One region of the Streptomyces sp. x-19 genome, then DNA from elsewhere that is predicted to be linked to it. Evidence: riboswitches for the same ligand, from Rfam matches in the RefSeq annotation. Region 1 holds a riboswitch; the other holds the start of a gene.

Region 1 (4,177 bases):
ACGACCTGATCTCCGGGCTGATCCGGGCCTCCGACCACGGCGAGCACCTCACGGAGAACGAGGCCGCGGCGATGGCCTTCATCCTGCTCTTCGCCGGCTTCGAGACCACCGTCAACCTCATCGGCAACGGCGCCTACACCCTGCTCCGCCACCCCGCCCAGCGCGAACTGCTCCAGAAGTCGCTCGCGGTCGGCGACACCGAACTGCTCGGCACCGCCGTCGAGGAACTGCTCCGCTACGACGGACCCGTGGAGCTGGCCACCTGGCGGTACGCGACCCGCGCGCTGACGCTCGGCGGGCAGCGGATCGCCGAGGGGGACCCGGTGCTGGTGGTGCTGGCCGCCGCCGACCGGGATCCGGCGCGGTTCGACGAGCCGGACGTGCTCGACCTCACCCGGCGTGACAACCCACACCTGGGCTACGGGCACGGCATCCACTACTGCCTCGGTGCCCCGCTGGCCCGGCTGGAAGGGCAGACCGCGTTGGCGACCCTGCTGACCCGCCTGCCGGACTTCCGACTTGCGGTGGAACCGGATGATTTGCGCTGGCGTGGCGGGCTCATCATGCGCGGACTGCGCACCCTGCCGGTGGAGTTCACGCCCGAGCCGTCCTGACCGGGCGCCATCCCGTAATTGACACTTCGTCAGCTGCGTAACCATTGCGTGATCTCCGCTACACCGGCTTGTGACTGCCCGTGACCCCGGTTACCTTTCCACCGACGATCGGGGCCGGCCCCGGGATGCCGCCCGGTGTCCCCGCCGACACCGGTCCGACAACTCAACCGCCGCGCGAAAGGCAACCGCATGCGTTCCGGGAACGGCCGACACCGTCGCCCCAGACAAGCACCGGCCATCTTTGTCACGGCAGGAGTGACCGGCGCGGGCCTGGCCCTCCCGCTGTTCACCGCGGGCGGCGCCCACGCGGCCGACGCGTCCACCTGGGACCGCGTCGCGCAGTGCGAGAGCGGCGGGGTGTGGAGCTCCGCCACCGGCAACGGCTTCTACGGCGGCCTCCAGCTCACCCAGGAGATGTGGGACGACTACGGCGGCTCCGCCTACGCCTCCCGCCCCGACCTCGCCAGCCGCGCCCAGCAGATAGCCGTGGCCGAGGCGATCCTCGACGACCGGGGCCCGGACGCCTTCCCCAGCTGCGCGGTGAAGGCCGGGCTGACCAAGGGGGGCCGCAAGCCCGCCGTCGACCCCGGCGCCACCACCCGGCCCGCGCCCCGCCCGACCCACGGCCACACCGGCACCGGCGACCCCTCCGACGCGGCCGGGGACCAGGGCGAGGCAGGTCCGGGCAGCAAGACCCCCGCACCGTCCGACGGTGACTCCGCCGGTTCCGGCACCGGCACCGACGCGGGTGCCGACGCCGGCACCGACGCCCCGGACGCGCCCCCGGCGACCCCGGACCCGACGGACTCCCCGTCCGCCACCCCCGCCCCGTCCGACTCCGCGACGCCGGGCGACTCCCCGTCGGGCACGCCGTCCGACCCGGCGGACCCCAGCACCCCCACGTCCCCGTCCGGCTCCACCGGCTCCACCGGCCCCGACCGGCCCGCCGAGCCCGGCACGCCGCCCGCCGCCGGCAAGCACCGCGGCACGCCGGACGACGGCGCGGCCCCCGCGGAGGACCGGGACGGCGGCAGCGGCCGGCACGCCTCGCGCGGCGGGGAGACGCCCCGCACGCCCCCGGCGGAGACCGGCAGCTACCGCGTGCGCGTCGGTGACAACCTGTCAGCCATCGCGGACCGCCATGACCTGCCGGGCGGCTGGCCCGCGCTCTACCACCGCAACCAGGGCGTCATCGGCGCCGACGCGGACCTCATCCACCCCGGCCAGTTGCTCGATCTCGGCCGGACAGAGGGGTAGTTACCGGCAGTTCGTCGTTTTTCGCGGCGTTCCGTAAAAGTGAGATATGGCTCTCGTTGCGGGGGGCGGACCCCGGTTCGCCCCCCGTTCTCATACCGGTGCCGACCTGCGGAAATGACCACCGCGATGATCAAAAACGGTCAACTTGGTTCAGAAGATGGGGTTTGAACACCAACGGGATTACTGATTACGGTCAGGACCGCTCGCCAAAGCGGGCCCTTCGATCGCACGCCGAGTCCTGCCGGCGGTCGGAGTCGACGACGCGCAAGCGCCGAAGGCAGGAGCGGGGGACCCAAGGTAAGTGCCGGCCCCGCCCGTGAAGACGGGTCAGCCGGCTTGGGGTGAAGTCGCGTGTCCAGTACACGCGGCCGGGCAGCTCACACGGCCCGAACCCGACAGCTCACCTCGTAGGCGTCGGTGAGAAAACGAACGCACGATGCTGATCAACAAGGGCAAGCACCGCCGCAGCTCCAAGGCCGTCCGCGTCGCCACCCTGGCCGGTGTCGCCGGCGCCGCCGTCGCCGTCCCGCTGATGGGTGCCACCTCCGCTTCCGCCGCCTCCGTCGCGACCTGGGACAAGGTCGCCCAGTGCGAGTCCGGCGGCAACTGGTCGATCAACACCGGTAACGGCTACTACGGTGGCCTGCAGTTCTCGAACTCCAGCTGGGCCGCCGCCGGTGGCACCCAGTACGCGGCCCGCGCCGACCTGGCCACCAAGTCCCAGCAGATCGCCGCCGCCGAGAAGCTCCTCGCCATCCAGGGCCCGGGTGCCTGGTCCTGCGCCGGCGCCGGCAACCTGACCTCCGGTGGCCCGGCCGCCAACGTCGACCCGTCCGGCGGCGCCACCGTCAAGAAGAGCCAGGGCGCCTCCGAGGCCCGCAAGCAGACCGAGGGCACCACCAAGAAGTCCGCCCCGGTCCGCGAGAAGGCCGAGAAGGCCCAGCCGGCCCCGCAGCAGTCGCAGCGCTCCGGCGACACCTACACCGTCAAGGCCGGCGACACCCTCGCCAAGATCGCCAAGGCGCACGGCACCCACTGGAAGGCGCTCTACGCCGCCAACAAGTCCGTCGTCGGCGGCAACCCCAACCTCATCTTCCCGGGCCAGAAGCTCAGCATCTGAGCCGTCCCGGTTGCCCGAGAGAGCTGCCCCGCCGCGGCGCGTACCCCCGAGCGCGCCACGGCGGGGCTTCTCCGTTCCCGGGCCCCGGAAACCCGCCGTGGTCCGGCCGCCCCGCCCGGATTGACCGCGGCGCCCGTCCTGACGTGCACCGATCGCCGGGCCTCGCCGACGGCCCGGCGCGACGTTCCCCGCTCAGCGAACATTGCCCGTAAACCTCCCGTGAACTGGGCTTTTAGCCTGCTTGTTGGGGTTTTTCGTCCCACGGAGCGGGCCACAGGCGAGCGGATCCGTCCGGGGCCGTTAGGCTCATGCCGAGAACTCCAGACACCCACGAAGGAGACAACGTGCCGTCCATCGACGTCGTCGTAGCCCGCGAAATTCTCGACTCGCGAGGTAATCCCACGGTCGAGGTCGAGGTCGGCCTCGACGACGGCAGCACCGGCCGTGCCGCTGTGCCGTCCGGCGCCTCCACCGGCGCCTTCGAGGCCGTCGAGCTCCGGGACGGCGACCCCAACCGCTACCTCGGCAAGGGCGTGGAGAAGGCCGTCCTCGCCGTCATCGAGCAGATCGGCCCGGAGCTCGTCGGCTACGACGCGACCGAGCAGCGGCTGATCGACCAGGCGATGCTCGACCTGGACGCCACCGACAACAAGGGCTCGCTGGGCGCCAACGCCATCCTCGGCGTCTCCCTCGCCGTCGCGCACGCCGCCTCCGAGGCCAGCGACCTGCCGCTGTTCCGCTACCTCGGTGGCCCGAACGCGCACGTGCTGCCCGTCCCGATGATGAACATCCTGAACGGCGGCTCGCACGCCGACTCCAACGTGGACATCCAGGAGTTCATGATCGCGCCGATCGGCGCGGAGTCCTTCTCCGAGGCGCTGCGCTGGGGCGCCGAGGTCTACCACACCCTCAAGAAGGTGCTGAAGGCCAAGGGCCTGGCCACCGGCCTCGGCGACGAGGGCGGCTTCGCCCCCAACCTCGGCTCCAACCGCGAGGCCCTGGACCTGATCCTCGAAGCCATCAAGGAAGCCGGCTACGCCCCCGGCCAGGACATCGCGCTCGCGATGGACGCCGCCGCCTCCGAGTTCTACAAGGACGGCAAGTACCAGTTCGAGGGCAAGGAGCGCTCGGCCGCCGAGATGACCGAGTACTACGAGGAGCTCGTGGCGGCCTACCCGCTGGTCTC
Region 2 (4,177 bases), on a different contig from region 1:
TGGCGCTCGGCATCAACCGGGTCGTCCGGCGCAGCGACGCCCGGCTCGCCTCCGTGCGCGACGTCTCCGAGGCCGCCCAACGGGCCGTGCTGCCGGCGCCCCCCGACACCCTCGCCGGCCTGGCGGTCGCCGCCCGCTACGTGGGTGCCCGGGCCGGTGCCCGCATCGGCGGTGACCTGCACGCCATCCAGGACACCCCGCACGGCGTGCGGATGATCGTCGGCGACGTCCGGGGCAAGGGGCTGGAGGCCGTCGAGGCCGCGGTCGTCGTGGTCGGGGCCTTCCGCGAGGCGGCGGAGCAGGAGGCCACCTTGGAGGCGGTGGCGAGCCGGCTGGAACGGGCGATCGAACGGGAGGGCGGGCGCCGCGCCGGCCTCGACCAGGACGAGGGCTTCACCACGGCCGTCCTGGCGGAGGTCCCCGCCGGGAACCAGTCCGTGCTGCGCATCCTCAACCGCGGCCACCCGTCCCCCCTGCTGCTCACCCCGGACGGCGGCCTACGGGAGCTGCCCCCGCACACGGCGGCGCTGCCGCTGGGACTGGGCGACGTGGCCGGGTGGCCCGACCGCGCGGACGAGACGTTCTTCCCCGCCGGGGCGCTGCTGCTGCTGTTCACCGACGGGGTGACCGAGGCCCGCGACCGGGCCGGGCGGTTCTACGACCCGTGCGCCCGGTTGCGCGGCAGCCAATTCAGCGGCCCCGGGGACCTGTTGGACGTGGTGGTCGAGGACGTCGCCCGGCACACCGGCGGGGGCCCCGCCGACGACATGGCCCTGTTGGCGGTCCAGCGGCCCCTGGAGGCGTAGCGCGGGGCGTCGGTGAACGGGCGGGGTGGCCGGGTTACGGCAGCGGCGGACGCAACCAGTGCACGCTCTGGCCGTGCGGCCCCGTCAGGGCCACCGGGCGCTCGTCCAGGGCGAGGGTCAGCGACATCGGGTCCCCCGGCCCGAGGGACCGGTGCTCCGGCGCGGTGATCCACGGCAGCACGCCGTGGTGCTCCTGGGAGATCCAGTGACCCGGGCCGTCCCGTTCGGCCAGCACCGACCGGACGAGCCCGGCGAACTCCTCGCGCCGGGCCGGCGGGAGGTAGTGCAGCACCGCGCTGTGGAAGACGACGAGCGTCGCCCCGGCCGGTACCCGGGCGGCCAGCGCCGGCAGTTCGTCGATCAGGTCGCCGCGCACCACCGTGGGCCGCGGCGACGCCCGGACCGCCTCGACGGCCGCCGTGAGCCGTGCCGACCGGGCCTCGTCGCCGGGCCACACCAGGGCGTGCAGCCAACGCAGGTCGTCCGGCGACCCGACCGGGTCGAGCGGTTCCAGGTCGATGCCACCGCGCCAGACGACCTCGGGCCGCGCGCCGGGCGGCACCGTCGCGCCGTCGTCCCAGGGCGCGACCCCACTGGTGCGGCAGGTGAAGGCGACCGGGCCGTCCGGGGCGCCGGCCTCGACCGGCTCCCCGTGGGGGCTGGGAGGTCCGTCGGGGACGTACCGGTAGCGGTACCGGTCGGGGTGCAGGCACAGCCCCGCCGACGTCCCGACCTCCAGGAGGGCCAGCGGCTGCGGCAGACGGGCCAGCAGCGGCAGTAACGCGGCGCAGCGGGCCGGCTCGTTGGTCTGGGTCGCGCGCCGCATGATCACCGCGCGGACCTCGTCCCAGTGCCGGACCGTCCACTCGCGCCACCGCCCGTACGCCGCCTCGCCGCGCGGCCCCGACTCGGCGTGCGGGCCGTCCAGGTAGCGCACCGCGGCGAGCAGCAGGTTCGGCTGCTGCTTGTTCCCCGAGGGCAGCGAACGGGCCAGCAGTTCGCAGATCTCGTCGTCCTGGCCGATCCGGGCGGAGAGTTCCTCGTGCGCGTCGGACCGGCCCCGCGCCTCGTGCCAGGAGAACTCCCGGTACCGAACCGCCACGTCCCGTGGGGTGTTGACGGTGCTTCCGGTGTTCGCGACGTTGACGACCATGAGGCGACGTTACCGCCCTCACGTTCCGTAACTGCGGGGCGTCCCTCCGCATAACGACTGGTGCACAATCGCCGCGAGATCGTTTGGCGATGCCGCGCCAACTCGCCCTGTTTGCGGTCAGACTGGGGGCAAAAGTCCACGCCAGAGCTTCTTCGGGGGGCTTGCGGAACCCCCGCGGATTCGTGGGAACGCTTGGATTTCCCGCACCGTCTCTATTACTGTCCGATAACGGAGCGCGGTCGTCCCAGCCGTCGCCAATGGCGGCACCGCGCGCCGACGCCGAATCCTGCACGCGCTGTTCCCGCACCTCCAGAACGACCCTTGAGCCACCCGCCCGAGCCAGCTTTCCGCACGGCGCGACCCCCGTCCTCGACCCGAGTCGGGTCGCCCGGATCGGCCGGTTCCGGGGGTCCTGTCGGATCCGCCTGGAATTGCAGGGAATTGAGTAGAGGGAACCGGGGAACCACCACCTTGGGGTGAATCGGGCGCCTCTCGCCAGGGGGTGCCGGTAGGAGACCTTCCTGCTCCGAACCCGTCAGCTAACCCGGTAGGCGAGAAGGAAGGAAAGGAGTGCGCCCCCGTGGCGTCCAACAGGCCCGCCCCCCATGCTCCGTCCGCGTACGGCCTCGGTGGTCCCGCCGACTTCGGTGGCCCGGTCGGCTTCGGCGGCCCCGCCGGCTTCACCGTTCCCACGACCGTCGGTGACCCCGCCGGCGTTCCCGCCCCCACTGCCGTGAGCGGCCCCGACGACGTCAGCGCATTCGCCGCTGTCGATGGCCCGACCGACGGCGGAGCTCCCGCTGGAGCGCCCCAAGACCCCTCGCCGTACGGCCAGTTTCCGGGGCAGCGGTCCCCCGGTGAGGTGTTCTCCCACGACCTGCTGACGCCGGAGCCTTCGCCCCAGGGCGCGCCGGGCGGCGCCGAGCCGTCGGCCGGCCCCGCCGGTGCGGACGCCGGCGACGGATGGCCGCCGGCCGACGAGTCGGACGCCGGCGACGCATCGGCCCGCCCGGTCCGCGGCAAGCACCGGGTGGCCAAGCAGCGCAGCGGCGGGCTGGCGCGCGGCGGCACGGTGCTGGGCGTCGGCGTGATCGCGGCGGTCGGCGCGAGCGGGGTGGCCGCGGCCGAGGACCGGCCGCCGGTGCCGATATCGGTGCCGGACCCCGGTGGCGTGGTCGACGACGCCACCGGGGCCCTCCAGGACGCCGGCCCCCGCACGGCCGACGCCGGTGCCGCGCCCGTCGCGACGCCCGCCGGCACGGACTCCGCAACGACGGCCTCCGCCCCCGCGGTCGGCCCCGCCGCGTCCCGTCCGCAGGGCGACGACGCCACCGCGGGCGGCGCACCGGGCGCGGGGCCGGCCGAGGCGCTGCGCCACCGCATCCTCCAGCAGGCCGACGGCCGACCGGGGGCCGCGGAGGCCGAGACCGGCAGCGATGCGGACGCCGGACCGGACGCCGGCCCGGCGGACGAAGCAGCGCCCGACGCGGCATCCGGAACGGCACCCGAGGCGGCGGCCGAGCCGGCTGCGCCCGCGTCGCGGGCCCGCCCGGCGGCGTCGGACGACCGGCCCGCCGACGGGGCGGGGACCGCCGTCGCCCCGGTCTCCTCGTACACCCTCACCACCGGCTTCGGGCAGGCCGGCGACCGTTGGGCCGCGGACCACACCGGACAGGACTTCGCGGCCCCGACCGGCACGCTGGTCAGGGCGGTGCACGACGGCACCCTCACCCAGGCGGGCTGGGCCGGCGGCTACGGCTACCGCATCGTCCTCACCCTCGACGACGGCACGCAGCTCTGGTTCTGCCACCTGTCCTCGATGGTCAAGACGACGGGGCGGGTGCACGCGGGCGACGTCATCGGCCGGGTCGGCGCCACCGGGAACGCCACCACGCCCCACCTCCACCTGGAGGTCCGCCCGGACGCCGGCGCCCCGACGGACCCGCTGCCCTGGTTGCGCGACCGCGGGGTCACGGTCTGACGGGCGCACGGAGCCGGAGCCGGCCGCCCGGCCGCGGGGGAACGACTCCCCGCGGTCGGGCGGGTGCGGAGGGAACAACTCCGCGTACCCGGGCGTTGGCACGGAGCATGACCGTGACACACGCCCAGAGCTCCGCCCCCACGCCCAAGTCGCTCGGTTCGCTGTCCGTCTCCCCGCTCTGCCTCGGAGGCAACGTCTTCGGCTGGACCGCCGACGAGGCCGAGTCCTTCGCCGTGC

Evidence for each region. A riboswitch is a leader RNA that binds a small molecule or an ion and turns the genes downstream of it on or off. The one in region 1 is predicted to bind cyclic di-AMP.
Region 2: linked by a shared signal. The riboswitch ahead of ACLJT4_RS40225 (peptidoglycan DD-metalloendopeptidase family protein) and the one ahead of ACLJT4_RS37520 (transglycosylase family protein) in region 1 are both predicted to bind cyclic di-AMP.

What each region holds. Positions count from the first base shown of each region.
Region 1 is NZ_JAJPWK010000031.1:18,620-22,796, forward strand. It holds gene ACLJT4_RS37510 (cytochrome P450 family protein) at 1-614, shown strand, start outside; gene ACLJT4_RS37515 (transglycosylase family protein) at 870-1,871, shown strand; cyclic di-AMP (ydaO/yuaA leader) riboswitch at 2,131-2,300, shown strand; gene ACLJT4_RS37520 (transglycosylase family protein) at 2,308-2,991, shown strand; gene eno (phosphopyruvate hydratase) at 3,300-4,177, shown strand, end outside.
Region 2 is NZ_JAJPWK010000042.1:18,868-23,044, reverse strand. It holds gene ACLJT4_RS40235 (PP2C family protein-serine/threonine phosphatase) at 1-806, shown strand, start outside; gene ACLJT4_RS40230 (DUF2332 domain-containing protein) at 841-1,959, opposite strand; cyclic di-AMP (ydaO/yuaA leader) riboswitch at 2,372-2,528, shown strand; gene ACLJT4_RS40225 (peptidoglycan DD-metalloendopeptidase family protein) at 2,540-3,940, shown strand; gene ACLJT4_RS40220 (aldo/keto reductase) at 4,048-4,177, shown strand, end outside.